Regions from separate parts of the Massilia sp. PAMC28688 genome, predicted to be linked through region 2. Evidence: predicted binding sites of a transcription regulator. Region 2 holds the regulator's gene; the other holds the start of a gene.

Region 1 (15,104 bases), 2.7 Mb from region 2:
CAATGCCGAAGCTTCCCTGTATGTGCACGTGATCAGCCTGGGCATGCCGGCCTTTGCGTGCTTTCGCGCCCTCTACGGCTACACCACGAGCATTAACGAGACCAAGCCCGTGATGGTCATTTCCATCCTCGGCCTGCTGTACAACATCCTGGCCAACTGGCTGCTCATTTTCGGCAACTGGGGCTTTCCCGAGCTGGGCGCCCTGGGCTGCGCGGTGGCCACCGCTTCCGGCATGTGGCTCATGCTCCTGGCCATGGTGGCCTGGATCCGCTATGCGCCTGCCTACCGCGCCACCTATCCGTTCACGCATTGGGAAGGTCCCCACTGGCCGGAAATTGCCGCCATGCTGCGCCTCGGCCTGCCCATTGGCGTGACCTATTTCGCCGAAGTGAGCGCCTTTGGCGCCGTAAGCCTGCTGGTGGCGCGCTTTGGTGTGGTGCAGGTGGCGGCGCACCAGATCGCACTGAATTTTGCCTCCTTCGTGTTCATGGTCCCGCTCAGTTTTGGCGTGGGCATGATAACCCGCGTCGGCCAGGCGCTGGGCGAAGGCAATCCGGCGCGGGCCCGCTTCGCGTCCTTTGTGGGCGTGGGCATGTCGGTCGCCTTTTCCGTACTGTCGGCCCTGTTCATCCTCGTGTTTCGCTGGGAAATCGCGCGCGCCTACACGGTGGACCCGGCGGTGCAAGCCCTGTGCGTGCAGCTGCTGCTGTTTGCCGCCCTGTTCCAGCTGTCCGATGCCACCCAGGTGGCCGCCTCGTCCGCCATACGCGGCTACAAGGTCACGCGCCAGCCCATGCAGATCCAGTTGCTGGCGTTCTGGGGCGTTTCCCTGCCGGTGGGCTGCATGCTGGGCCTGGCGCCGGACTGGTTCGCCTGGTCGCCGGCGCAGCCCATGGCCGCCCAGGGCTTCTGGATCGGCCTGGTGCTGGGCCTGACCGTCGCTGCCGTGCTGCTGACCTGGTCGCTGCAGCGCCTGTCGCGCCTGCGGGCGCAGCCGGCCGCGCCCGTGGCTGCCCCCGCACGCTAGTGTTGCTAAGTATTCATATTTACAGCGGGATCGGCGTGACTCTGGTATCGTCTTGCCGGTTCATCAGATTAACTTTCACAAAGAGACTCCCATGCGCTTTATGCTCTGTCTTCTCGCTGCATTGTCGTGCGCGCCGGCCCTGGCCGAGCGCCTGACACTGGACCGCATCCACGCCGATTCTGCCCTGTCGGGCAAGCCGGTGACGAACCTGAAAGTGTCGCCCGACGGCGCGCGCGTGACCTTCCTGCGCGGCCGCCCCGACAACCAGTACCAGATGGATTTGTGGGAATACAACATGAAGGCGAAGACCCAGCGCCGCCTGGTCGATTCCAAGCTGCTGGTGCCTAATGAAGTACTTTCGCCGGAAGAGCAGGCGCGGCGTGAACGGGCGCGCAGCGCCAGCCTGTCGGGCATCCTGAACTACAGCTGGTCCCCGGACGGTAACACGCTGCTGGTGCCGATCGCGGGCGACCTGTTCCTGGTCGACGCCAACAAGCCGGCATCGGCGCGCAAGGTCGCCAGCGGCAACGTGGCCGACCCCAAGCTGTCGCCAAAGGGCCGCTACCTGTCCTTCGTGCGCAAGCAGAACCTGTTCGTGATCGACCTGACCACCGGCCAGGAAAAACAGCTCACCACCGACGGCGGCGGCACCGTTTTCAATGGCGAAGCCGAATTCGTGGCCCAGGAAGAGATGGACCAGCGCACCGGTTACTACTGGGCGCCTGATGAATCGTACATCGCCTACAAGCGCTTTGACGAGTCGCCGGTCCCGGTCGTGAAGCGGTTTGAAATCCTGGCCGACCGCACCACCGTGGTTGAGCAGCGCTATCCGGCCGCGGGCGACCCGAATGTGCTGGTGGACCTGATGCTGGTCTCGCCCGTCACCGGCGCCCAGCGCAAGGTGGAACTGGGCGCGAACCGCGATATCTACCTGGTGCAGGCCGACTGGAGTGCCGACAGCAAGCATCTGGTGTACCAGCTGCAGTCGCGCGACCAGAAGCGCCTGGACCTGATTGCCGTCGACGCCGCCACGCTGGCGCAGCGCCCCCTGCTCACGGAAACCTCGCGCACCTGGGTCAGCCTGCACAACGACCTCAAGTTCCTCAAGGGCCGCAACGCCTTTTTGTGGTCGTCCGAGCGCACCGGTCGCAACCACCTGTACCTGTATGACATGTCCGGCAAGCTGCTGACGGCTGTCTCGGCCGGCAACTGGGGCATCGACGAAGTCCTGGCAGTCGACGAGAAAGCCAACCGCGTGTATGTGGCCTCGAACCGCGACGCCGCCATCGACCGCCAGGTCTATGCGCTGGCACTGAACGGCAGCACGGCCGACAAGCCAACCCGCATCACCAAGGCCGACGGCTGGCACAACGTGTCGTTTGCGCAGAACGGCCAGATCTACGTCGACAACTTCTCCGATCCATCGACCCCGCCGCAGGTATCGATCCACCGCGCCGACGGCAAGATGATCGACTGGCTGGAAAAGAACGAAGTCAATGCCAGCCACCCCTACGCGCGCTACATGCCGGACCTGCTCAAGCCGGAATACGGCACGCTGCAATCGCACGATGGCCAGACCCTGCACTACTCGATCATCAAGCCGGCCCGCATGCAGCCGAACGCGAAGTATCCGGTGTATGTGTCCCATTACGGCGGCCCCGGCGCCCAGCACGTGGCGCGCCGCTGGGGTGGCGACTTTGACCAGTACATGGCGCAGCAGGGCTTTATCGTGTTCAAGCTCGACAACCGTGGCTCGGCGCGCCGCGAGCGCAAGTTCGTTGACGCCATCTACGGCAACATGGGCAAGGCCGAAGTGGAAGACCAGCTGGTGGGCATCGACTGGCTGCGCAAGCAAAGCTTCGTCGACCCGGCGCGCATTGGCGTCAACGGCTGGAGCTACGGCGGCTACCTGACGCTGCGCCTGCTGTCGGCAGCGTCCGACAAGATCGCCATTGGCGTTTCCGGCGCACCGGTGACCGACTGGGCCCTGTACGACACCCATTACACCGAACGCTACACGGGCGGCACCCCAAAAGCCAACCCTGACGCATACAAGAACAGCGGCGTCTTCAACTATCTCGATGGTCTGAAGTCACCCCTGCTGCTGATTCATGGCATGGCCGACGATAACGTCCTGTTCAGCAATACCACGCGCCTGATCGATGAACTGGTCAACCGTGGTGTCCGCTTCGATCTGATGACCTATCCCGGCGCCAAGCACGGCATCGCTTCGCGGGCAGGCAAGCGTCACCGCGACGCTACCATCGACGCCTTCTTCCGCAAGCATCTGGCGGAACCGCGCCGTTAAATGCCGGGCCGGTAAACAAGAATAGCCGCGTTGATCGCGGCTATTTTTTTTTGTGCAAAGCCGGGAGGCAGCGCCCGCGCAGGCAAGGCACGCGCACTACGCGCAACACACACGGGCACCGGCGCTGCGCAAAAAAATAGCCGCGACATGCGCGGCTATTTTCTGCAGGCTCAGGCTAGAACTTTTCAGTTCAGCGAGTCCTTGACTTGCTCCTTGGCATCACCATATTTTTCCTGGGTTTTGCCTTCCACCTGGTTCTTCAGGCCCTTGGCTTCCTGCTCTTTATTGCCAACCATCTTGCCGGCCTCTTCCTGAATCTTGCCGCCGATGTCTTGCATCTTGCCATTGACTTGGTCTTTGTTCATGATGGACTCCTTGTTGTTGCCCATGTCCGGGTGGACATGCAGTGAGTTCATCATAGGACGGACAGGCAGCTGTTTCTGTTCGTTCGCATACATTCAGCCGTCATTTTCCTGACAACTATTACCGGGCGGGCTTGCGCCAGACACTGGCGAGCCAGGGCTGCTGCTCGCGCGGCAATCCTGGTGGCCGATAATAGTGATGCAAGGCGGTAAAGCCTGCTGACGTGACGAAACGCTCCCACGTTTCATAATCGTAGTAACTGCCGTAACGGTCGCCGTTCCAGCCTTCCTGGTTCTGGCCGCGCGGATTGGAACTGAACAGCACGCCGCCAGGCTTGAGGCAGGCAAACAAACTGGCCAGCACCGCCGGCAGCACGCGGCTGGGCACGTGAAACAGCACGGCATTGGCGAACACGCCGTCAAACATGCAGGCGGGAAGATCGAGGTGGGCGAACTCCTGCTGCCACACTTCGCAGCCACTGTAGGCACGTGCCATCTTGACGAACTCGGCCGAGCCGTCGACCCCGACCGCGCGGTGGCCCATGGCGGAGAAAGCCTTCAGGTCGCGTCCCGGACCGCAGCCCAGGTCCAGCAGCGTGAATGGGGCCGGCGCCTCGATGGCGGCCAGCAGCGCCGACATGTTCTGGCTGACGTCGTGGTCGATGGTACCGGCAAAGAATTGCTCGGCATGCTGGTCGTAGTGCGCCAGCGTGCGGCGCGTGATGGCGTCAATCTCGTCGTTCATGGCCCGATCTTAACACCATCATCCCCCGCTGTTACCAGACCTTGACGCGCTCGGCGGGCGCCAGGTACAGCGCCTGGCCAGGCTGCACATTAAACGCCTTGTACCACGCATCGAGATTGCGCACGATGGCAGTGCGGTACGGCGCCGGCGCATGGCCATCGGTGAGGACTTGCTGGCGGTAGGCCGGTTCGCGCATCTTGGACTGCCACGCCCTGGCGTAGCCGGTGAAGAACTGCTGGTCGGCGTCGGCAGGCGCATCCTTGCCTGCCAGCGTGGCGCGGTAGGCATCATGGGCCGCCGCCACGCCGGCCAGGTCGGCCAGGTTTTCCGACAGCGTCAGCTGGCCATTCACGTTCAGGTCCGGGAACGGCTGGTAAGCGCTGAACTGGTCGACCAGGCGATTGGCCGCCTTCTTGAAGTGGTCCATATCGCCCTTGGTCCACCAGTCGCGCAGGCGGCCCTGGGCGTCGAACTGGGCGCCCTGGTCGTCAAAGCTGTGGCTGATCTCATGGCCAATGATGGAACCGATGGCGCCGTAATTGGCCGCGTCCGATGCCTGCGGGTCAAAGAAGGGCGGCTGCAGGATCGCGGCCGGAAAGTTCATCGCGTTTTGCAGCGGCAGGTTGACCGCGTTGACCAGCTGGGGCGGCATCGACCAGGCAGTCTTGTCCACCTTCTGGCCCAGTTTGGCGATGGCGCGGTCGTAGTGGAACTGCTCGGCGCGCACGGCATTGCCAAAGGCATCGTCGCGCGCCACCTTCAGGCCGTCAAAGGACATCCAGCGGTCCGGATAGCCGATACCCACATACATGGTGCGCAGCTTTTCCTGGGCCTGGGCCCGGGTGGCCGGTGCCATCCAGTCCAGCGCGTCGATGCGCTTGCTGAACGCGCCGATGATATTGCTGACCATTTGCTTGAGGCGCACCTTGTTCTCGGCCGGGAAATAGCGCTCCACGTACAGGCGCCCCACTGCTTCGTCCATGGCATAGTTGGTCGCGCCCAGGGCACGCTTCCAGCGCGCCGCCTGCTGCGGGGTACCCGACAGGGCCTGGCGGAACAGGAAGGCCTGGTCCCCGAATGCCTTCGGCAGCGTGGACGACAAGTGATTGATCTTGTGGAAGGCGAGGTAGTCGCGCCACACCTCGATGTCGGCGCTTTCCACCAGGGTGGCGGCGCCGGCCACCGCATCCGGGTGCCAGACAATGAAGTTGTCCGCCTTGTCCAGGCGCGCCGCCTTGAAGAAGGCGTTCCAGTCCATGCCAGGCGCCTTGACTGCGAAGTCCTTGCGCGACCACTTGTTGTTACCCTTCTGGACGTCCGACGAATCCTCGCGCGTGGCGTGGGCCTGGGCGATGCGTGTTTCGAGCGCCATCACGCGCGCGGCGCGCATGTCTGGCTCGCTGTAGCCGGCCAGCCTCAGCATGGCCGCGATGTGGTCCTGGTACTTGGTGCGCAGCGTGGCCATGCGCGCACTCTCGGTCAGGTAATAGGCCCGGTCGGGCATGCCCAGGCCACCTTGCAGCAGGTAGGGCGTATTGCGGGTCGGGTCGTCCAGGCCCTGGGCCACCCACAGGCCGAACAGGTTCTCGGTATGGAAATTGGTGTTGTTGAGCGGGTCGACATCAGCGCGCAGGGAGCTGCCCAGCGCACGCGCCAGTGCCGTCTTGCTGTTGATCGCATCGATCTGCTTGAGCATGGGCTTGAGTGGCGCCAGGCCACGCGCCTCGATGCCTGCTTCATCGAGGTAGGCGCTGTAGTAATCGGCCACGCGGCGGGCGTCGCCACTGGCGTTCTTGTCGGCCGCCACTGCCTCGATCAGCTTGACGATGCGCTCGTTGGTGCGCTCGGCCATGATGGCGAAACCGCCCCAGCTGCTGCGGTCAGCCGGGATGTCGGTCTTGGCCAGCCACTCGCCGTTAGCATAGGCAAAGAAATCGTCGCCCGGCAGCACGGCGGCGGCGGCCGGCTTGGCGGCTGGCGCGGGAGCCGGCGCCTGGCCGGCTGCGCTGGCGGCAGCAGCCAGCGCAGCCGAGGCAGCGAGCGTGGCGCCGCACAAGGCCAGGGCGATGGCAGCGTTCAATGGTTTGCAGCGAAAGTTCATGCAGTCTCCTGTCAGTGGGTCGTGGTTATTGAAGTGCGGCGCGAATTTGCGGCAGCAATGCACTCTTCTGGGCCGCGCGGGTGCGAATGGCATTGGCCACGCGCGCCGCTTCGGCCTGGGCATCGGGTCCGAAATTATGCTTGACGTAGTCTTCCATCAGGCCCGCGTGCGCCGGGTCGCTGGAACTGCTCACGACAGCCGGGAACAGCTTGCTTTGACCGCCCGCCTCCTGGTCCTTCATGAGCGCCTGACGATGGGCGGTGGCGAACTTCCATGCCAGGTCCACGTGGCCGTTCGAGGCCACCGCCGGCACGAAGCGCGAGGTGACCGCTGCCGGCAGCTGCTCGTTGAGCGCCAGGGCCAGCGTGCGTGCTGCCAGCGCCGGATCGCGGGCGCCGGCGAGCGCCCGGGCAAGCCGGTTCCTTTCCTCGGAATTCTGGGTCTGCAGCATGCGCGCCGCGATCAGCTCATAGGTCTTGAGATCGGCGTCGCGCCCGCCCACGCTGACCACGAAACCGAGCATGGAAGGATCCACGCTGGCCGGGTTGGCAAGGTAGGCCGCAAGGTTCTTGCGCGCGAACGCGATCGCCTCAGGGTGGCCGCCGCGCGCCAGGATGGTGGCCAGCAAAGGGCGCAGCTGGCGCTCTTCGGCCGATTCGCCCTGCCTTATCTGCCAGCCAAGCCTGGCAAAACGCGACGCCGCGGTAGCGGTCATGAAGCGGCGCAGGGCAGCTTGCTCCGGCGCGGCGTCGGTCATCTCGTCGAGCGTTACCAGCTGGCGCCCAATGGCGCTCCAGATCGCCAGACGCGGCTCGTCACGGTATTTTTCCAGCAGCTTGAAGTAGCCGTCCAGCCCTACCCGTCCCGCCCCGGCCAGGCTGTAGGTATCGAGCAGCAGCTTGAGGCGGGTGGTGTCGGCCAGCTTGCCCACCTGCCCGGCCAGCGCGTCAAAGGTGGGCCGGTCATACTGGACCCGGTAGTAGCCCACGCTGCGCGGATCGATCACCAGCGCGCCGTCGCAGCTTGGCTGGGTCATGGTCATCGATGGTGTGGACAGCAGCGTGTACGCAGCCTTGCCATTGACAACGCCCACCTGTACCGGCACGTTCCACAAGCGCTTTTCCCTGGCTGGTTCGTCAATGCGGTACTGTTCCTGGGTCAGCGTCACGCGGCGCTTGCCGTTCTCGCAGGCCTGGCTGACGCCCAGCACCGGATAGCCCGGCACCGTGGTCCAGTCGGAGGCCAGCTGTTCCACCGGCTTGCCCGAAGCCTTTTCCAGTGCCGCCCACAGGTCGGCGCTGGTGGTGTTGGAGTACTTGTGCTGCGCCATGTAGGCGCGGATGCCCTTGCGGAAGGCGTCCTCGCCCAGGTAATCCTCCAGCATGTGCAAAAAGGCCTGGCCCTTGACGTAGGTGATGGCATCAAAGGCGTCGGCCGCCTGTTCCTCGGTCAGCACCGGGGTCTGGATCGGATGGGTGGTCTTGCGCGCGTCAAGCGTCATGACGCCGTCGCGGTCGGCCATGGCGCGCAACTGGGCGCGCCACTCGGGGTGGAAATGCTCGGTGGCCTTGGTCGCCATCCAGGATGCAAAGCCCTCGTTGAGCCAGAGGTTGTCCCACCACGCCATGGTCACCAGGTTGCCGAACCACTGGTGCGCTACTTCGTGGGCATTGATCTCAAACGAGTTCTGGCGCTGGCTTTCCGGGCTTGTCTTCGGGTCGAACAGCAGCGTCGTTTCGTTGTACACGATGCCGCCCCAGTTCTCCATGGCGCCATTGAAGCCGCCGGGGATGGCGATCTGGTCGAGTTTGGGCAGCGGATAGGGCTGGCCGAAGTAGCCGTTGTAATAGCGCAGCAGATTCTTGGTCGCGCCCAGCGCGTAGGCAGCGGTGGGCAGCTTGCCCTCGGTGGTGACGACACCGATGTCCACGCCGCCGTACTTGATGCTGGCGCGTTCGAGTTCACCGGCCACCAGCACCAGCAGGTAGCTCGGCATTTTAGGCGTCACGGCGAACGAGAATCGCTGCAGGCCGCCGTCGAGCTTTTCCTGCTTTTCGACCGGCGTGTTGGAAAAGGCCTTGAACGACACCGGCAAATCCACCGTCAGCTTGAAATTGGCGCGAAATGCCGGCTCGTCCCACAGCGGCAGCAGGCGGCGCGCGTCGCTCGGTTCCATGTTCGTGGCCAGCATGGCCTTTTCGGCGGCGCCCGCCTTGTACTTGAGGCTGAAGATGCCGCGCGCCTCGCGATTGATCGCGCCATGGAACTTGAGCGCCAGCTGATAGCGGCCCGGAGGCAGCGGCTCGGCCAGTGCAAAGCTCAGAACCTGCTGCTCCTGGTCGATGACGGGGGTGAGCTTGCGCTCGCCAAAGCCGGTGCCGGTCAGGCTGGCCGCGTCGATCTCGATATTGGCCACATTGAGCTTGATGGCGGACGTGGTGCGCAGCACATCGATTTCGATGGTCTGGGAACCGAGAAAGGTATTGGCCTTGAGATCGGGTACCAGGTGGGCGGCATACTGCACCGGCACCACATCCTTGGGCAGCTTGCCCGGGGTGGCGGCAAACGCGAACGGCGCCTCGGCCTGGACGGCGGGCGTGAACATCGCCAGCGCAGCGCTGACGGCGGCGGCGAGGACGAGGCGGGTGGCGAACAGGTGTCTCATACGGATTCTCATAATTGGACGCGAAAACAGGCGCGCTATCCCAAGGTGCACTGTAAATGCCCGGCAGTCTAAACGATGGGGCCGTGCGACAGACGGCAAAATGGGGCGCCAGAATGCAGAAAACGGGGATTGGGCCAAGGTGGCGCTGCGCTGCAATTCACTATATAGTCGGGCCACTTAACCCGAGGAGAGTGCAATGACGCTGGAAGCTCTGCTGCAAAACCCGAATGCCCTGCCGACCGCGCCGAGGGTCGTGGAAGAACTGATCAGCAGCTTCGAGAAGACTGACGTCTCGCTGGAAGACATCGCGCGCACGCTGTCGCTCGATCCGGTGCTCGCGGCCAAGCTGCTGCGGCTTGCCAACTCGGCCTATTACCATGTGTCGCGCCGCATTGGCAATGTGGAAGATGCCGTGCGCATGCTGGGTTTTGTCACGGTGCGCACGCTCGTCATCAGTAGCGGGCTGGTGGGTGGCTTCAAGAGCGTGCCGGGCCTGGACCTGAAGCGCTTCTGGCGCTACAGCCTGCATACGGCGGTGAGCGCGAAGTGGATCGCCAAAAAGATTGGCGTCAATACGGATCTCGCATTCACGATCGGCATGATGCACGCCATCGGCCGGCTGGTGATGCACGCCGGGCTGGGCGAAACGGCGCAGGCACTGGACCAGCAGGTCAGTGCCTACGACCCGGCACGCCCCGTGGCGGAAAAGGCCGCGTTTGGCTACGACTTCAGCGAAGTGGGTGCGGAACTGGCGCTGCGCTGGAAGTTCCCCGACATCTTTCCGGAAACGATCCGTGACTTTCCCCATCCGCTCAACGGATCGCCGGTCAGCCGCATGTCGGCCGTGATCCACCTGGCGGCATGGCGTGCCAGCGCCGAGGAACAGAAATTATCGGCAGAAGAACGTGCTGCCAGCCTGCCGGTGGACGTGTCGCGCGCCATCGGCCTTGACGACGGCGAGGTGCTCGATGACATGCCGAGCCTGGGTGAACTCAGTGCCGGGCTGGAAGAACTTATTAATTAACTAACATTTGACGCTTGGTTGCAGATTTCTTAAAAAACTTTCCTAAGAACCCTAAAGTTTTGTCGTGCCGTTCCGATATCTGGGAGGACAGCAGTAATCCTTTCACTTTTTGGGCAGGTGTGCAGATGAACTCCAACGACGTTCTCTCGATGTACGAAAACATTGCCGGGCTGACCGGCAAGATGGCATCGGCTGCCCAGGCGGGCGATTTCGAGGCGCTGGCGCGGCTGGAGACGCAATGCGCGATTCAAGCTGCGGCCACGGCGACCGGTGTGCCTGCCCTGTCGGGCGCGCCGCGCATGCGCAAGATCGACCTGCTGAAAATGATCATGGCCAACGACCGGGCCATCCGGGAAGTGACTGAGCCTTGGCAGCTGTCGCAAGTGATGGAAGCGGCCCACTGACCGCATCGGGGGAAGCCTCGGCATGAAAAAAAGCGCCTGGTGCAAACCGAGGCGCTTTTTTTACGGCTGCACGACTGAGTCGACCGCCTGGAATATGGAGAGCGATCGCCAGGTATCTCCTGGCGTCGCCTCTTGCCGGTTGCATCCGGCGTCCGCTAGCACACTGTTGGCCTCGCGGACCGCTTCCAGAACAGGCGTTTCCTCAACGATCACCTGCTTGTCGCGCCACACTATCGGCGGTGGCTGCGCCAGGTCCTTGTTCCGTTTTTTGCAGTCACTGGGTGACCACGGAAATGAGTATAGCGCAGTTTTTCAACTTGTGTAGACGAGTTCGTGCGCGCAACACAAAAATATCAAAAAAACCACCAAAACAATTTCCCATAGGCGGGGTCAGACCACTTAAACGCATCAAAATCAATTTCCATGCGGCGGGGTCAGACCACTTAAACGCATCGAAAGCAAGATTTCTGCAGTAAACCGGACGTTGTAATTACTATAAACCAACACTGTGCTTCTTCGTAGCAACGACCGAGGCGAGTTTTTTGCCGTTCAGACACGCCGCCATTGCCACCCATGCCAGCTGGCCGTTCTGCGCCGCGCGAGACTGGCTAAACTGGTTTCCGAGCACCTATTCGGCGGCACTTTGCCCGTCAAAAGGGCATCTTTTCGTCTGGGGCCCGACTTTGGCTTGAAGACATTGATTTTGGCGCGTTTAAGTGGTCTGACCCTGGTGGTAGGAAATGTTGCTTAGGCTGGGGGTGCTTCAGTTGGGACGGCCTTGGGGGCGCGCCGGAAGCGCGCTGCGATGCGCTCGCGCCATGGCGCGGCGATGACCGGCCCAGCCGCTCCCCGCCGGCGCCGCAGGATATACCAGGCGCCTGTGCCCGCGGCCAGCAGCGCCGTCAATACGCCAATCACAGGCAGCCAGGGGAAACTGTCGTCGGCTTGTTTTGGCTTCTTCCTTGGCGGCGGCGGGGGCACGGCCTTGATGACCTCGGCGGCGCCCGCTGCCGCGCCATTTTTCGCCATCGCTAGCTGCAACAGCTTGACCTTCGCTTCCAGATCCACAATCTGTGCTGTGAGTGCAGCGTTTTTGGCGTCCACCAGCGTGCAGGCATTCAGTTGCTCAGCCGTGAACTTCGGCTGCGGACAGCTGGCCGCGCCCATCGCCGGCAGTGCCAGCACCCGCGCCGGACGGACAGGAACGGCCGCCGCAGCCGCCAGTACCGGCGCCACACGCGCGGGCGCCGCCGGCGGCACGACCACGGGTGCGGGAACTGCCACCGGGGCTGCCGCAGCCGCAGCCGCCGCCGCAGGCACAGCCACCGGCGCCGGTTCCGGCGTCAGCCACAAGGTGATGGCCCGCACATGGCGCTTGCCGCCATCGGTCAACTCCAGGAACAGGTGCACATTCTCGGTCGCCACCGGCCGCGTCGAGGTGATGTGCAGGAATTGTCGCCCGTCGCGTTTCATGACGGACATGTTGACGCTGCCAATGACGGGATTCATCGCGACGTTGGCGCCCTTGTAGACGTCGGCATGCGCCATGCGCACAAGCACCGCGGTCCCGGGATCACTGATGGTGTTCAGTTCGATATCGGCACTGAGCTGCTGCCCGATATGGGAGCGGATCACGGGCTCACCCAGCTCGGCAGCGTGGACGTGCTGTACGAGTCCGCCGGCAAGGGCGCACACAATGACGAAACGATAAAACAGGAACATAGATGCGATCGGAAAGCCAGCAGTTGCAGCGCCGCAAAACGGGCGCGCTCCCGTAATTAACGCGCGTTGGAGTAAACTCTTTAATCCGAATGCAAAAAAACAGGATCCGCCATGCAAACGAGAAGCGAAAAGGACAGTTTTGGGCCCATCGATGTGCCCGCCGACCGCCTGTGGGGCGCCCAGACCCAGCGCTCGCTCCACCATTTCGCCATCTCGAGCGAGCGCATGGCGCCCGAGCTGGTCGCTGCCCTGGCCCAGGTCAAGCGCGCTGCGGCGGCCGTGAACCGGTCGCTCGGCCTGCTCGATGCCCCCAAGGCGGAAGCGATCATGCGCGCCGCCGAGGAAGTCCTCGAAGGCCAGCATGAGGGCGAATTCCCGCTGGCAGTCTGGCAAACCGGTTCCGGCACCCAGACCAACATGAACATGAATGAGGTGCTGGCCAACCGTGGCTCCGAGCTCATGGGCGGCCAGCGCGGTGAAGGCCGGCTGCTGCACCCCAATGATCATGTGAACATGGGGCAGTCGTCCAACGATATCTTCCCCACCGCCATGCATGTGGCGGCGGCGCAGGCCGTGATGCACCAGCTGCTGCCGGCCCTGGTCAGGCTGCGCGCCACCTTTACGGCCAAGACGCGCGAGTTCGAGGACATCGTCAAGATCGGGCGCACTCACCTGCAAGATGCCACGCCCCTGACACTGGGCCAGGAATTTTCGGCCTATGTGGCGCAGCTGGAGTTTTCCGAGCACGCCATCCGCGCCGCCCTGCCCGGCCTCCTGCAGCTGGCCGCCGGCGGCACGGCAGTTGGCACCGGCCTGAACACGCATCCCGATTTCGCCAACCGCATGGCGGCCGAACTGGGCTCGCGCACGGGCCTGTCCTTCAAGAGCGCGCCCAACAAGTTCATGGCCCTGGCCGGGCATGATGCGCTGGTGGCCGCCCATGGCGCCTTCAAGACGCTCGCCACGGCACTGGTGAAGATTGCCAATGATGTACGCTGGATGGCGTCCGGCCCGCGCTCCGGCCTGGGCGAAATCACGATTCCTGAAAATGAGCCAGGCAGCTCGATCATGCCCGGCAAGGTCAACCCGACCCAGTGCGAGGCGATGACGATGCTGTGCTGCCAGGTGCTGGGCAATGATGTGGCCCTGTCCATCGGGGCGGCGTCGGGCAATTTCGAGCTCAATGTGTTCAAGCCCATGATCGCGCATAACTTTCTGCAAAGCGCGCGCCTGCTCACCGATGGCATGCTGTCCTTTGATGCGCATTGCGCCCGCGGCATTGAGCCGAACCGGGCGCGCATCGGGGAACTGATGGAGCGCTCATTGATGCTGGTCACGGCGCTGGCGCCCCACATCGGCTACGACAGGGCCGCCCAGATCGCCAAGAAGGCGCAGCAGGAAGGCACCACGCTCAAGGAAGCGGCGCTGGCACTTGGCTTTGTGAGCGAGGAACAGTTTGGCCAGTGGATCGACCCACTGGCAATGACGCGCCCGGGCCTGTAAGCTGCGCCTTTTCCTTATCCTTTGTCAAAGACCACCATGCAAAAAATTTCCTTCGACCTGGCGGGCGAATTCGTCGAGCTGAACCAGCTGCTCAAACTGGCCGGCCTGTGCGACAGTGGCGGCGCCGGCAAGAATCTGGTGGCCAGCGGCGTGGTGTCGGTCGATGGCAAGAAGGAATTGCGCAAGACCGCCAAGATCCGCTCGGGCCAGGTAGTGGCGCTGGGCGATGTGCGCATTTCCGTCACCTGAACACGCGCACAATCGATTGCCCAGGCCAGGACCTTGTTCCCGGTTAAAAGAAAAATAGCATTGCTTGTTTATATTCAAGGACATCGTCAACGCTGCAAGGTGCTGCCATGGATAGCCATCACGACAGTTCGCCCGACCAGGACCGCTTGATCGGCGACCTGCGCGCCGTGATTGAAAATGCGGAGGGACTGCTCGGCAATACCAGCCAATACACGGGTACCCCGTATGAAGAAGCCCGTACGCGCCTGACGGCGGCGCTCCTGAAGGCCAACTGCGAACTGGAACGGTTTGAGGAAGCCCGCCTGGCCCGCATGATGGAGGCCACACGGGCGGCCATCGCGCTGCACGCCGATCAGGGCGGCGAAGCGTGCATCATGCGCGCCTTCAAATAAGCGCCCTTTCCTCAGGCGGGCAGCGCCGCCAGCATGCCTTCTGCTATCCACAGCCGGAAATTGGCCGCCACATCGAACTGCTCGTCAAGGTCGAAGGCGGCGTCCAGCGCCTCGCCCAGCGTGGCGTGCTGCGCCAGCTGCGCCAGGGCGGCGTGGGTCGATGCGCCGACCGGCACGACTGCACTGTTCCAGCGCGGCCGCACCACGGCGGCATGGCTGGCCACCTCCAGCTGCTCCGGAAAGTCGAACCCGCTGCCGGGCTGGTGCGCCTGCCACAGGGGCACCACTGCCCAGCGCGATGCGAACAGGGCGCATGCCGGATGCAAGGGCAACCCGGTGGATTCGATCTGCTCCGGGGTCAGCGCGGCCAGCGCTGCCATTCCCAGCGCCGGCGCGTCAGCTGCGTAATGGGCCCGGTGCAGCAGCCATTCCAGGCGCGCCATGTCGGGCAAATACGGATAGTCGGCCACGTGCTCGAAGCTGGCGAGAAAGTCGGCAAAGGTGTGTCCGAACTGATTCAGGTCCGGATGCGCGGACGGGTGGGCGCGGCCATAGGCCCGCGCCAGCGCCGTAAAGAATTCTTCACCCATCAGCGCGCGCAC
Region 2 (15,104 bases):
AGGGCCCAGGGCCCGATCGGCGCACGGCCTAGCACGCAACGCGCCCGGGCGCCAGCCGCGCGTTGTAGAACGCCCATAAAACAGGCAATCTCAGCAAATAATCACAAATTCACACAAATCAACTTTACTTATCGGCATGAATGTCCGAGTATTACCCATGAGTTACCGGTATATACAAGTAATATTTATACACGGAAACTACATATAAAAAGTGGCGCACCCTGTTGCAGGATGCAGGGAGGACGCCGCAATTCATACTATCAATCTCTCGGAGAAAACAATGAACTGGAATCACGTAGCCAAGGCAAGCGTTGCACTCATGGCCGTCGCAGCATGCGCCGGCGTTCAGGCAGGATCGAAAGGCGTGACGGCATCGGTCGCCGCCGAAAAGAACATGCTGGGTAAGAACGACAACGTCACCATGCGCCTGACGATCACCAACACCTCGGGTCAGCCGCAGATGATCCTGAAATGGCACACTGCCTTTGGCGAAGTGGAAGAGTCGCTGTTTGAAGTAACCCGCGACGGCAAGAAAGTGGACTACCTTGGCGCCCACTACAAGCGTCCCGCGCCAAAAGCGTCGGACTACTACCTGCTCAAGCCAGGCGCCTCGCACACCGTCAAGGTCGAGCTGTCGGACATCTACGACATGAGCATCACGGGCCAGTACACGGTCCGTTATAGCGCCAAGTCGCTGAACCTGTTCGGCACCAATGAAAAGAGCGTTGGCGAACTGAAGTCCGACGTCGCCACCATCTTCATCGATGGCCGCCTGCCGCGCGGCAGCGAGTCGCAGCTGGCCAAGCGTCCCACCGACCCGGCCCCTTCCGGCCCGCTGACGTTCAGCAAGTGCACCACCACCCAGCAAAACACCATCACCAGTGCCATGGCCGCAGCGAGCACCATGGCCGACAATTCCAGCAGCTACATGGGCGGCACGCTGGGCGCGCGCTATACCAAGTGGTTCGGCGCGGCCGATTCCGGCCGCATCACCACGGTGCGCAACAACTTTGCCGCCATCAAGGATGCGTTTGACAACAAGTCGGTAACGGTGGACTGCGGCTGCAAGAAGACCTATTACGCCTACGTGTATCCGAACCAGCCGTACAAGATCTACGTGTGCAAGGCATTCTGGTCGGCACCCATGACCGGCACCGACTCCAAGGGCGGCACCCTGGTGCACGAAATGAGCCACTTCACCGCCGTTGCCGGCACCGATGACTGGGTCTACGGCCAGTCGGGTGCGGCCAGCCTGGCCATCAGCGATCCGAACAAGGCGGTCAACAATGCCGACTCGCACGAGTACTTTGCCGAAAACACCCCGGCACTGAACTAAGCAAATCTGCCCCCAAATGCCCGCCAATGACGGGCATCAAGACCAGACCGGCACCGCAAGGCGCCGGTTTTTTTTCGTCCAATGGGCCAGTGTTGTAAGCATACAAATGCCATACAGCATCATCGACCAACAAAAGTTTATTTGGCCAACCAACTGTGCAGAATTTAACAATCCATTGTCAGAGTGCTTACGCAATTTCAAGGAAAACAATCTTCTCGTCATAGGAGAAGCGTGAACGTTTCTTTCGAGAACCAACAAAAGACAAATCCGTGCAACATTCGTCGAAATGTCACATTTTCCGATGATTCAACGTTTACCGGGCTTGGCGGAATGTGTGACGATGACTTGTCGAGCTCGCTTGTTCAGGCATGTGGAGATGCTGATAGGGGCCCGGCGCACATAAAAACCACTAGATCATCTATCGGAGCAGAAATGAACCTTAAGAAATTCGTGAAGGCTGGCGTATCGATCGCAGCAATCGCTGCATGTTTTTCCGCGCAGGCCGGATCCAATGGCGTGACCGTCACCGTCGCCGCCGACAAGCAATCGCTGAAAAAAGATGATGACGTCGTCCTGAAAGTCACCATCACCAATACTTCGGCCCAGCCGCAGATGGTCCTGAAGTGGCATACGCCGTTTGCCGGCATCGAAGAGCATATCTTCGAAGTCAAGCGCGATGGCGTGGACGTGCCTTACCTGGGCGCCCACTACAAGCGTCCTGCCCCGACGGCCAAGGATTACTTCCTGCTCAAGCCGGGCGCTTCCCACACCGCCCGCGTGGAAATTTCGTCGCTGTACGACATGACCGTCACCGGCGACTATTCGATCAAGTACCATGCAGCGTCGGCCAACCTGTTTACCCGGTCCTATGACGCCAAGGGCGTGGTTGCCACCAGCGCCGAAGTCGGTGAGATCGAATCGGCACCGGTATCGCTGTGGATTGACGGCCTGCACGCACGCGGCACCAAGATCGGCACTCCGTTCGAGATGGCCAAGCACCAGCAAAACCCAAGCCCGATGGGCCTGTCGTTCTCGAACTGCACCTCGTCCCAGGCCAGCACCGTGTCGTCGGCCATCAGCGCGGCCAAGACCATGGCCAATAACAGCGTCAACTACCTCAACGCCGGCACCGTGGGTAACCGCTACAAGAAATGGTTCGGCAGCTACACCTCGTCGCGCTACAGCACGGCACGCTCGCACTTTGCCAACATCAAGGCCGCGCTCGACACCAAGCCGGTGGTGGTGGACTGCAGCTGCAAGCAATCCTACTTTGCCTACGTGTATCCAACCCAGCCGTACAAGATCTACGTGTGCAACGCCTTCTGGTCGGCACCGATGACGGGCACCGACTCCAAGGGCGGAACCATGGTCCATGAGCTGTCGCACTTCAACATCGTTGCCGCTACCGACGATCATGCCTACGGCCAGTCGGCCGCTGCCAGCCTGGCCACGAGCAACCCGACCCGCGCGCTCGACAATGCGGACAACCACGAATACTTCGCGGAAAACACGCCTTTCCTGAACTAATCGTTTTTTCTTTCCCGGCTTGGGGATTTCGGGCGGTGCCTCGTGCAAACGGGGTGCCGCCTTTTTTCATCGGTGCGCCAGGCATGCAAGGCTACAATGGAGGCCTGAGCCATCGGGACGCTGCATGAGCAACTGGGATTTTTATCAAAGTACGGTCGGCGGCAAGAGCGCCTCGGTCTACCTGGACCTGGCCCTGAAGGCCGGCGCCCCGGACATCAAGCGCCCCGTGATCGTGGTGCTGTGGCTGTACCTGCGCCAGCCCGACCCCACCCACGGCATGTCGACCGATGCCGAATTCGAGGTGCTGGCCGAGATCGAGGACCGCCTCACCATCACCTTCAAGGAGCAGTACGGCGCCGTGTATGCAGGCCGCGTCACCACCGAAGGGCGGCGCGAATTCTATTTCTACACGGTCGCGTCCAGCCAGCTCGAAGCGGTGGTCAGGGCGGCCATGTCGCCCTTTCCCGGCTATGTGGTCGATGCCTGGGCCCAGCCCGACGCCCAGTGGACGCAGTATCTGGAGGTGCTTTATCCGCGCGGGCGCGCGCTGCGCTTCATGGCCGACAAGGAGCAGGTGGAAGCGCTGGGCAGGCGCGGCGACCTGCCGGCCATTGCGCGCCCGGTGACCCATGTGTCGCGCTTTGCCGATGCCACCGGCCGCGCCGCGTTCATGCAGGCGGTCGAGGATGCGGGATTTGCGGTGGCGAGCCTGGACGACGGCAGCGCGCAGGACAGCCATCCGTTCGCGCTGCACTACCAGCGCGCGCAGACCCCCACGCTCACCATCATGAGCGAAATCACCGCCCTGCTCACGCGCTTGTCGGAGCAGCACGGCGGCACCTACGGGGGCTGGCAGTGCGACCCGGCAGGGCCGCACGCGCGGCCATGGTGGCGCTTCTGGCGCTAGCTGAACGCCAATCGCCGATCAGCGCAGCGTGGGGCCAGCACGCTGGGCGCTCACTGTGACGATTCGCTCAATCCAATTCCTTGACCACAACCATGGACAGGATTGCGGCAATCAGCATCGAGACGCCAGCAAGAATCAGCATCATGATCGCCTGGCCATCGAAAACGTAGGTCAGAAAAAATCCCAGCGTCAAGCCGGACACCAACTGCGGGAAGACAATCGACATGTTGAACATGCCCATGAACATGCCCATCTTATGTGCCGGGATGGCGCAGGCAAGAACGGCATAAGGCATCGACAACGTGCTTGCCCAGGCCAGGCCAATGCCGATAAAGGGCAGCACCAGCATGGCGGGCGAGGTCGCAAAATACATGGCGATAAAACTCATGCCGCCCACCGCCAGTGCCAGGGCATGGGCTGCCTTGCGGCTGGTCTTGCGTGCGATCACCGGCAGCAGGAAGGCAAAGGCAATCGAGGCCGCGTTGTAGACGGCGCTGCACACGCCCCACCAGTCTGCGCCTTCATTAAACAGGGCGGAAGTGGTATCGGTGGTGCCGTAGATGTGCTGGGTGATGGCCGCGGTAGCATAGGTCCACATGGAAAACCAGGTGAACCACGTAAAGAACTGCACCAGAGACAGTTGCTGCATGATCTTGGGCATATGGCGGTAGTTGCTAAAGAACCCGGCCACGCCGCCGCCGCTTTTTTCGACGGATTCCGCCTCCGGGTGATACAGGCGCACTTGCTCGGGCGAATACTCCTTGGTGCGGAACACGGTCCACGCAACCGCACCAAAAAACGCGCCAGCACCGAGGTAAAAGGCAAGCGTCACCGACGGTGAGACCTCGCCTGCCGGGCCAGTGTTCGCCACCCCAAACACATGGGTCAGGATAAAAGGCAGGGCCGAGGCAATCACTGCGCCAATGCCGATAAAGAAGGTTTGAAACGCGAAGCCTTTCGTGACCTGTTCCTTTGGCAAGAGATCGCCCACGAAGGCGCGAAATGGTTCGATCGCGACGTTGATCGCCACGTCAAGAATCAGCAGCATGATAGCCGCCATCCACAACGTGGACGCATTGGGCATGCCGCACAGGGCCAGGGCAGAGAACACCGCGCCAAGAATGAAGTAAGGACGACGGCGGCCCCAACGGCCCCAGGTCCGGTCGCTCATGTAACCAATGATGGGCTGGACCAGCAGTCCGGCCAAAGGCGCGGCGATCATCAGGTAACCAATCTTGTCCGGCTCCGCGCCCATGGTCTGGAGGATCCGAGGGACGTTCGCTTGCTGCAATGCAAAGCCAAACTGAATGCCAAGGAAGCCGAAACTCATGTTCCAGATTTGCCAGAACGACAGGGCAGGCTTTTTTATTGAGGTGCTGGCTTGCGGAATTTCGGCTTTCAGTGCGGTCTGCATGTCTCTTCCAGGTGGTGTGTAATTCTTGGTTTGTAGCAAAGATACACCAACCTAGTGTGCATAACAAGCCGAATGACCGCAAAATATCGCTAAAAACCGACGTTCGTAGTAGAACTACACCGCAAGGCAAGTGCATTCTGTCGTGTTCACCATGCAGCCAGCGTGGCGCGCAGTGGCACCGCTGACCTGTAAGGGCCAACTCAGGCCCGGTGTCAACGGTCAGGGAAAGTGAGAGTCGGTGGGGTCGGCTCTGCCTGGCATGTCCCCAGGCGCGGCGCGCTTGTTGAGGCAGCGCGACTTGAAGAGTGCTGAAGCGCTAACAGCCCCACCCTGTGCAGCAACCCGGCATCTTTGCAATGCGAGGCTATGAGGAGGCTTAGGGCTTGTTGAAAGTAAAGGTGACCGGTGCCACCGCCACCGGGCTGGTGACATCGAGCTGCGCCACATCACCCAGGTAAGCACCTGCGTATTTCAGTTCGTACGTGGTGCCCGGTTTGAAGTCGTAGCTGCGCGTGATGTCAATGCTGTTGGCCAGCGATTGGCCAGGTGGTACGGCAACGAAGTCATCGCGCGTAAACGGGCCGCGCTTGACCATGGGACCAATGTAATCGACCTCGGCGCCGGTGGCCTTGTTGGTCACTTCAAACTCACGCCGGAAGATTTCATCGTCCACGAACACGGCCTTCGGCACGAAGACGGGACTGGCCGTGCCGTTTTCCACTTTCAGGTTCACCACCACCTTGCCGCCGCTGGCATCGACCTGCAGCTGCTGGCGCACACTCGCGTTGTCGGTCATTGCGCTACCCTTGTTATCTGTGGTGACCGCGGTGATGCCGGCGGTGACCGGGGTCTGGTTGTCAAGGCTGGTCGTCGATTCAGTCCTGCTGTTGCAGGCGGCTGCCGCCAGCAACAGCACAGCCGAGAGGGTCATTGCAGATTTCTTCATGCTCGTCTCCTTGTCCGGATATCGGCATCAGCGGGCCGATATTTCGGTAGTGGTATCGGGCAGGGCCGACAGGATCATGACCGTCACGCGGCGATTGCGTGCACGGCCTTCCTGGGTGTCGTTGCTTGCGGCCGGCACGTTGGCCGCATGCCCCACCGCCGTCAGGCGCGACGCATCCACGCCGCTTTCATTGAACAAGCGTATCACGCTGCTGGCGCGAACGGCGGACAATTCCCAGTTTGACTGGAAAATGCCGCTTGAAATGGGCGTGGTGTCGGTGTGGCCTTCGACCTGGATGGCGTGCGGATCGTCGCGCAGCAGCACGGCCAGTGCGCGCAGGGCGCGGTCCGACTCGCGCGCCAGGGTGGCATCGCCCGGATCGAACAGGACACTGGCATTGATCTCCACCGACACCCCGCGGCTGCTCTGGGTCACGCGCACCTTGCCCTCCTTGACCAGGGGCGCGAGCGTGTCGGCCAGCTTGACGGCCAGCTTGCGCATCACTTCGCGCTCGCGCCGCAGTGCTTCGGCGCGGCGCCGCTGCACCAGGGTCGAGAGCGACACGGTGGGAGCCGGCGCCACCGCCGCCGTGGTGGGGGCCACGTTGACCGCGCCGCGTCCCGACAGGGCCTTGCCAAGCGACTCCGCAAACACCTTGTATTTCGCTTCGTTGACCGAGGAAATGGCGTACATCACGACAAAGAAGGCAAACAGCAGCGTGATGAAGTCGGCGTAGGAAATGAGCCAGCGCTCGTGGTTCTCGTGCTCTTCCTCGTACTTTTTGCGCGCCATGGTGTGCGCGCCTTCAGTCGGCGCGGGCCAGCAGGCAGACCACGCGCTCTTCGATCACGCGCGAATGGTCGCCGCCGGCGATGTCGTGGAAAACGTCGGTCAGCACTTCGTACTGGGCCACGTTGTCGGCGATGATGGTCTTGAGCTTGTTCGCCATCGGAAAAAACAGCAGATTGGCCAGGCCCACGCCATACACGGTCGCCACAAAGGCCACCGCAATGCCGCTGCCCAGCTTGGACGGGTCGCCCAGGTTTTCCATCACGTGGATCAGGCCGAGCACCGCGCCCAGGATGCCGATGGTGGGCGCATAGCCGGCGCCCGCTTCCCACACCCTGGCGCCCTGGCGCTCGCGAAATTCGTAGGCCGACAGGTCAGTTTCGAGCAGGCTGCGTACCTTGTCCGGCGCAATGCCGTCAATGACCAGGCGCAGGCCCTTCTGGATAAAGGCGTCCTTCGAGGCGAGCATGAATTGTTCGAGCGAGAGCAGGCCGTCGCGGCGCGCGTGCAGGCTCCATTTGGCGATGTCACCGGCGAGCTTGGTGCGCTGCGAAGGGGGCGGTTGGAACACCCAGCGCGCCATGCGCATGGCGCGCATGAAGGTCGGCATCTCGGTTTGCAGCAGTACCGCGCCCACCGTGCCGACAAAGACAATCGCAAACGCGGCCGGCTGCACCAGGGAACCGAGGCTCCCGCCTTCAAGCACCTGCCCCACCATCAGGGCGCCGATGCCGAAAATGATGCCGGTTACGCTGGCCCGGTCCACGCCTGCTCCCGTAAGGTGGCCCGCAAGCGTGCCACCGCCTGGGTGTGCAGCTGCGACACGCGCGATTCCGACACACCCATGACGGCGCCGATTTCCTTGAGATTGAGTTCTTCCTCGTAGTACAGGCCCATGAGGATTTTTTCCCGCGGCGGCAGCGCCTCGATGGCGTCCACCACGGCTTGGCGGAAGTCGCCATCCATCAGGCTGCGCAGCGGATCGGCATCGTCAACCGCGTAGCGGTCGAGGAAGCTGTCATTGCCTTCTTCACCGTGAAAGTCTTCGTAGTACACCAGCTGGTGGCCGCCGCCGTCGGACAGCATGTCCTGGTAATCCGACAGCGACAGCTTGAGCGACTTGGCCACTTCCGATTCGCTCGGCGCGTGGCCCAGCTTTTGCTGCAGGGCGCTCATGGCCGCCTCGATCTTGCGCATGTTCTGGCGCATCGAACGGGGCAGCCAGTCGGACGAACGCAGTTCGTCGAGCATGGCGCCGCGGATGCGCAGCACGGCGTAGGTTTCAAACTGGGCGCCATGGTTTTCCTCATAGCGGCTGATGGCGTCGAGCAGGCCGATCATGCCGGCCTGTACCAGGTCGTCCACCTCCACCGATGGCGGCAGCTTGGCCTTCATGTGGTGGGCGAGGCGCTTCACCAACGGCATGTGTTCCGTCAGCAGGTCATTCTTGTCTGTCTTCTTGCCTTTGACCGTGTACATGTTCACCGTAAGTGTTAGGTGCCGAAATGCGTGCTGCCCCCGGCGCGGCCGCGCTGCATGGCAAAACGCCCTGCCAGCTGGCGGAACGCAACCGACGCCCCAGCCAGCGGGAAGGCATCGACCACCGCCCGCCCAAGGCGCGCGGCGCGATGCAGGTATTCGTCGGCTGGCACCGAGCCCATCGACGTCAGATGGACAGCCAGGTAACGACTTGCCGCAGCACACATATTATCGTATACCACTTTCGCCTCTGCTTCGGTAGCGCCCGTGACTAAAATACCAAAAGGACGGCGCCCGAGCTGCTGGGACAGGCGCTTGATGAGGGCGTAGGCATTGGTGATCGACGTGGCCGAGGTCGAGACCTGGACCACGATTTCGGAGTTGCCCATGATGGGGATCGGGAAGCTGTCGCTGGCGTCGAATTCGCCGTCCACAATCACGATGCCGCTCTGCTTGACCAGCACGTCGAAAGTCTTGGCCAGGCGGCGCGTGTCGTCCAGGCTGGCGTGGGCGTTGCGGGTGCGCTTCATGGACACCACGTTAAAGCCCTGCGGCACCTGGCTGATAACCTGGTTCAGGCCACATTCCTGGCGCGCCACGTTGAGCAGGCTGGCACCGCGGTCCACGCCCAGGCGCTGGGCCACGCCGTAATCCTGTTCGCAGGCGTCGACAATGACGACATCGTTGCCGGCGCGCGCCAACGAGGCACCCAGGTTGACCAGCATGGCGCCCTTGTCGTCGTCAGGCGTGGCGGAAAGAAAGGTGATGATGCGCGGCTTGGGGCCGGCCAGCATCCGGCGCAGGCCTTCGGCCTGGTCAAAATCGAAATTAGCCAAGGTACACCTCGCGCAGGGTACGGTCGTTGCTGGCGGTGGCGGCACCGGACATCACCAGTGGCAGGTCGCTGTCGGCGAACTGGCTGGCGGCATCCTTTTTCAGGCGGAAGGCGCGGTCGATCAGCATGGCGCGGTCCGGCAGGTGCAGGTCTTCCGGCACGCGCTGGCCGTTGGAGATGTAGTGCAGGTTGAGCTTCTGGCGGATCACGACGTCGAGCACATTGCCCATCGATGCCGCTTCATCGAGCTTGGTCATGATGCAGCCGGCCAGGCCGCTGCCCTGGTAGGCGCGCACCACTTCATTGAGCGTTTCGTTGGTCGACGTGGAATTGAGGCACAGCAGGCGCTTGACGTCGGCACCGGACTCGGACAGCATCGCCACCTGCTCGGCCACGTTGTGGTCGCGCTGCGACACGCCGACCGTGTCGATCAGCACCGTGTGCTTGTTGCGCAATTCCTTCAGGGCGATGCGCAGGTCCGATTCATCCTTGACCGAGTGCACCATCACGCCCAGGATCTTGCCGTAGATGCGCAGCTGCTCGTGGCCGCCAATACGATAGGCGTCGGTGGTGATCAGGGCCAGCTTTTCCGGGCCATGGCGCATCACGCAGCGCGCGGCCAGCTTGGCCGTGCTGGTGGTCTTGCCCACGCCGGTGGGGCCAACCAGGGCGAACACGCCACCGTTTTCCAGGATGGCGTCTTCATTGCTGATGGTTTGCAGGTTGCGCGACAGGACCGTCTTGATCCAGGCCATGCTTTGCGCCTCGTCCTTGCCGGACGGGAGCTTTTCAATCAGGTAGCGCGACAGGCTGGCCGAAAAGCCGGCCGCCAGCATTTCGCGCAGCACGGCATTCTTTTGCGGTTCGCGCTGCTGCGTGGTGCCCCAGGAGATTTCGGCCAGTTGGGTTTCCATGAGGCCGCGCATGGCGCGGATTTCATGCATCATGCCGCTCATTTCGGCGGCGGCCGCTTCTTGTGCCTGCGCCTGGGCCTGCACCAGGGCCTGCTGCATCATGGACGACATTTGCGAGGCCATCAGCGACATGTCGAAGGCAGGCTCCGGTGCTGCCGGGGCGCTGTGGACGGCCGGGGCGCGGCGGTTGGCGTAGTTTTCAGGCGGCAGCGACAGGCTCGGCTTGGGCTGGGCCATTTCCGTCTCATGGGCCGGGGCGGCCATGGAAGCGACATCATCATTGGCCAGGGCCAGGATTTCCACCACGCCGTCGACCGGGCGGTTGGACAGAATCACGGCATCGGGCCCGAGCGCATCGCGCACCTTGCGCAGCGCTTCTCTGGACGTTGGTGCAGTAAATTTTTTGACATTCATCGCCGACTCCTGGGTTCCTGCTGGTGTGCGCTCACATGAGGCATTGACCGGTTTACAGGATCAATTATTGACGATGCAGTGGGGAAACGATCTGGCGAGGAGGCGGGGAAAAGGCCTTCATTTCACATTCGCTTACACATGGGGCGGATGAGCCTTCCCTGACATAGTCATTTCCCGATAGCAAAAAAACAATATCGGGCGCCGCGCTTTCCAAAAAGCGGCCATGATTAGCACATGGATAAGCTCAACTACGTGTATATACTCGACAGTGCGCCCCACCTGTTCATCGGGGTGACCGACGACGTCGAAAAACGGGTGGCGCAGTCACAGCGCCGCAAACTGGTCTATTGCGAACCGCATGCCGACATGGTCACCGCCATCGAGCGCGAAAAGCAGCTCAAGAGATGGAACCGGGCCTGGAAAGCCAAGCTGGTGAGCAATACCAATCCCGAGTGGCGCGACCTGTATAACGATTTCGTGGCGCCGCCGGGATAGGAAAAGGGTGAAGGCCGCCTGCGCTTTTCTTACATGCCGGCGCCCACCAGGCTGGTGACGCGGATCGTCTTGGTCTCAGGGATCTCGTTATGTGAGAGGACCTTGAGGTTGGGCAGCGCGCGCCGCAAGAAGCGCGACAGCATGATGCGCAGGGCACCGGGCACCAGCAGCACGGGCGTCAAGCCCATCTGCTCCTGCTGGTTGGCCGCGTGCGCCGCCTGCTGGGCAATGGTGTCGGCCAGGCCCGGCTCGATGCCGGCGCCATCACCGCCATTGCCGAGGGCCTGCATCAACAGGCGCTCAAGACGATTGTCGAGCGTCATCACCGACAGCTCATTGGTGCCCGGGAACAGTTGCTGCACGATGGCCCGTCCCAGCGCCACCCGCACCACGGAGGTCAGGTCATTCGGATCCTGGGTCTGGGGCGCAAATTCAGCCAGGCATTCGATCACGCTGCGCATGTCGCGGATGTGCACGCCTTCGATGAGCAGGTTTTGCAGCACTTTCTGCAGCGTCGACAGCGACACCAGCTTGGGCACCAGGTCTTCCACCAGTTTCGGCGTTTCCTTGGCGATATGGTCGAGCAAGGCTTGCACTTCTGCCCGGCCCAGCAGCTCCGAGGCGTGGGTCGTGATCAGGTGATTCAGGTGGGTGGCCACGACCGTGCCGGCATCGACCACGGTATAGCCCATGTTCTGCGCCTCGTCCTTCAGGCCGCTGTCGATCCACACGGCCGGCAAGCCAAAGGCGGGATCGGTGGTCTCCAGGCCCGGCAGCGAGCCGCTCGCCATGCCGGGATTGATCGCCAGGTACTGGCCCGACAGTGCCTCGCCGGAACCGACTTCCACGCCCTTGAGGGTGATGCGGTACGCCGATGGCTTCAATTCCAGGTTGTCGCGGATGTGGACCGGCGGCGCCAGGAAGCCGACTTCCTGGGCAAACTTCTTGCGGATGCCCTTGATGCGCTTGAGGAGCTCGCCGCCCTGGGTCTTGTCGACCAAGGGAATCAAGCGGTAACCCACTTCCAGACCCAGCGTGTCCACCGGCATGATGTCCTGCCAGCTTGCTTCTTCGCTTTCGGGCGTGGCCGCGGGAGGCGGCGCTTCCTCCGCCACCGGCTTGGGTTCTTTGGCTTTCTTTGCCAGCAAGTAGCCGCCACCGATCAGGATGCCTGCCAGCAGCAGGAACACCAGGTTCGGCATGCCGGGAATCAGGCCGAGACCGCCAATGATGGCGCCAGTAATATACAGCACGGCAGGCTTGGCAAACAGCTGGCCGACCAGCTGGCCGCTGATGTCCTGGTCGCTCGAGACGCGCGACACGACAATACCGGCGGCCACCGAGATGATCAGGGAAGGAATCTGGGCCACCAGGCCGTCACCGATGGCCAGCAGGGTGTAGACCTCGAGCGCCTGGCCGAATGGCAGGTCATGCTGGAGGATACCGACCAGAAGGCCGCCAATGACGTTGATAACGGTAACCATGATGCCGGCCACGGCATCGCCGCGCACATATTTGGAAGCACCGTCCATGGCGCCGTAGAATTCCGCTTCCTGGCCAACTTCCAGGCGGCGCTTGCGGGCCTCATCTTCGCCAATCAGGCCGGCGTTGAGGTCGGCGTCGATCGCCATCTGCTTGCCGGGCATGGCGTCCAGGGCAAAGCGCGCGCCCACTTCAGCGATACGGCCGGCACCCTTGGTGACAACGGTAAAGTTAATGATGGTCAGGATGATGAACACGATCAGGCCGACAGCGTAGTTGCCGCCGATCAGGAAGTGGCCGAAGGCTTCGATGACCTTGCCTGCGGCAGCGCCGCCGGTGTGACCTTCGGTCAGCACGATACGGGTGGAAGCGACGTTGAGCGCCAGGCGCAGCATGGTCGACACCAGCAGGATGATCGGGAAAGCCATGAAGTCGAGCGGCTTGACCGTGTACAGGGCCGTCAGCAGCACGATCACCGACAGGGCGATGTTAAAGCTGAAGAAGACGTCCAGCAGGAAGGCCGGCAGCGGCAGGATCATCATGGCCAGCAGCATGACGATCAGGATTGGCGCGGCGGCGGCGCCGGCGCCGCCTTTCATTCCCGACATCCACGCTGGCATATTCATCCTGTTCATTCTGCTGCTCCCTCGTTGTCAGGTTTTCTGGTCTTCTTGCCGGGTTTTTGATAGGCCGGGTCCTGCGGGTCCAGCTCGGCCGGTACGGCCAGCCTGCCGGGGCGGTCAGGATACTTGCCGTCACCCTTGCCGTAGGCGCGCAGCTGGAACACATAGGCCAGCACCTCGGCCACCGCCGAGTACAGCGCTTCGGGAATCTCGTCGCCAATTTCCGTGTGCTGGTGCAGGGCACGCGCCAGGGGTGGCGCTTCCAGCAGCGGCACCTTGTGTTCGGCGGCCAGTTCGCGAATCCTGGCGGCCATCGCATCCGAGCCCTTGGCCACCACGCGCGGCGCCCCGCCCTGCCCGTCTGCGTACTTCAACGCCACCGCATAGTGGGTCGGGTTGGTCACCACCACGTCGGCGGTCGGCACATCGGCCATCATGCGGCGCTGGGCCATCTGGCGCTGCAGCTGGCGGATCTTGCCCTTGACCTGGGGATTGCCTTCCGCCTCTTTTGCTTCCTGGGTCACTTCCTGGCGCGTCATTTTCAGCTTGTTGGCGTAGTGCCAGAGCTGGTACGGGGCATCGATGGCGGCGATCAAGCCCAGGCCGCCGACAATGAACAGAAAGGCCGAACCAATCATGTCCATCGTGTGTCCAATCCCGGTATGCATTGGCTGGAGGGCCAGCGACATCACATCGTCCTGCTGGCTCATGATCACCAGGTAGGCAATGGTGCCCACCACAATGGTCTTGGCAATGGCTTTCAACAATTCCACCAGCGCGTTGGGAGAGACCAGATTGGCCAGTCCCTTGATGGGGTTGAGCTTGGAGAACTTCGGCATGAATGCCTTGGCGGTAAACAGAAAGCCGCCAATGGCGAGTGGCGCGGCAATGGCCACGAACATGATGGCGGCGGCCAGAGGCAGGCAGGCGAGCATGACCTGGGCAATGTCGCTGGCCACGCGCATGATGAGCACGTTGGCATCGGTTGCCTGTTCACGGGTGAGCGACAGGCCCGAGACCATGCTGGCATTGAGCTGGCGTACCAGGCCCGAGCCGGTGAACCACAGGCCGGCACCGCCAGCCATGAGCACGACGAAAGTGGCCAGCTCGCGGGAGCGCGGCACGTCGCCTTCCTTGCGCGCGTCGTCAAGACGCTTCCAAGTGGCCGCTTCTGTTTTTTCTGCGTCGCTGTCAGCCATCGTGCGTCGGCTCCTTATTAACAGCGACCATTATTGTCTAACTGCAGCAGTAACGATCGTGCGAATAAGGGCAGGAAGTGGGGCTAATCCTGGGAGCGCAGACACACATTGTTATCAGAAAACCACTTTTGAGACACAAACAAGCCGATTCGATACCGAAGTTTGCCCTGACAGTTGAAAAGATTGTTATGATCCCGGAACCACTCACGATATGCGACATCACATTATTGTAAGCAAACATTGCGTTGCTATAATAAAATACGGATGGTGTTATATTTGATGACTGTTTTTAACCCCTAAGGAATTCATATGAAGAAAATTATCTCCGTATTCGCCGCCATGGCGTTCGTATCGGGCCAGGTGTTTGCCCAGACCGTACCAGCAACCCCAGCTGATCCAGCAACCCCAGCAACGGCTGAAACCGCTGCTACGCCAGCAACCCCAGCTGAGCCAGCAATGGGCGCAGGTACCGGCACCGGCCTGTCGGTCGCTGCCATGGTTTCCGTTGGTGTTGCTCTGGCTGCTATCGCTGCCGTTGCTTCGGATGATAGCGAGACCGCTACGGTTCACCACGGCGCCGCAACCCACCATTAATTCGACCGGTCACTTCAGCGCCCTGTTTGAAAGCCGCCAACCCTGTAAGGGTCTGGCGGCTTTTTTATGCCTGAGGTTGCGCCCTTACCAGCGGCACCGCAGACCCCAGCGCTGTGCCTCCGGGGTTTTCCCACATCAATAACTGCCTTG

Evidence for each region. Region 2 encodes FliA, which starts transcription of late flagellar genes. Its sites were predicted from a motif close to CTAAAGTTTNNNNNNNNNNNGCCGNTA; they were not measured.
Region 1: the regulator FliA is predicted to act here: its motif matches at 10,284-10,310, upstream of KY495_RS02315 (flagellar protein FliT).

What each region holds. Positions count from the first base shown of each region.
Region 1 covers NZ_CP080378.1:524,963-540,066, forward strand. Annotated here, with positions in the region: gene KY495_RS02280 (MATE family efflux transporter) at 1-1,027, shown strand, start outside; gene KY495_RS02285 (DPP IV N-terminal domain-containing protein) at 1,119-3,335, shown strand; gene KY495_RS02290 (CsbD family protein) at 3,521-3,700, opposite strand; gene KY495_RS02295 (bifunctional 2-polyprenyl-6-hydroxyphenol methylase/3-demethylubiquinol 3-O-methyltransferase UbiG) at 3,819-4,442, opposite strand; gene KY495_RS02300 (M13 family metallopeptidase) at 4,474-6,543, opposite strand; gene KY495_RS02305 (M1 family metallopeptidase) at 6,569-9,208, opposite strand; gene KY495_RS02310 (HDOD domain-containing protein) at 9,405-10,232, shown strand; gene KY495_RS02315 (flagellar protein FliT) at 10,358-10,636, shown strand; gene KY495_RS02320 (FimV family protein) at 11,384-12,358, opposite strand; gene fumC (class II fumarate hydratase) at 12,470-13,861, shown strand; gene KY495_RS02330 (RNA-binding S4 domain-containing protein) at 13,898-14,110, shown strand; gene KY495_RS02335 (DUF883 family protein) at 14,218-14,502, shown strand; gene KY495_RS02340 (DUF692 family multinuclear iron-containing protein) at 14,514-15,104, opposite strand, start outside.
Region 2 covers NZ_CP080378.1:3,260,257-3,275,360, reverse strand. Annotated here, with positions in the region: gene KY495_RS14605 (M35 family metallo-endopeptidase) at 281-1,336, shown strand; gene KY495_RS14600 (M35 family metallo-endopeptidase) at 1,769-2,863, shown strand; gene KY495_RS14595 (DUF695 domain-containing protein) at 2,988-3,770, shown strand; gene KY495_RS14590 (MFS transporter) at 3,838-5,223, opposite strand; gene KY495_RS14585 (hypothetical protein) at 5,561-6,130, opposite strand; gene motD (flagellar motor protein MotD) at 6,158-6,922, opposite strand; gene KY495_RS14575 (flagellar motor protein) at 6,936-7,685, opposite strand; gene KY495_RS14570 (RNA polymerase sigma factor FliA) at 7,667-8,398, opposite strand; gene KY495_RS14565 (antiactivator of flagellar biosynthesis FleN protein) at 8,413-9,234, opposite strand; gene flhF (flagellar biosynthesis protein FlhF) at 9,227-10,561, opposite strand; gene KY495_RS14555 (GIY-YIG nuclease family protein) at 10,796-11,056, shown strand; gene flhA (flagellar biosynthesis protein FlhA) at 11,086-13,173, opposite strand; gene flhB (flagellar biosynthesis protein FlhB) at 13,170-14,360, opposite strand; gene KY495_RS14540 (hypothetical protein) at 14,670-14,954, shown strand; gene KY495_RS14535 (YjbH domain-containing protein) at 15,090-15,104, opposite strand, start outside.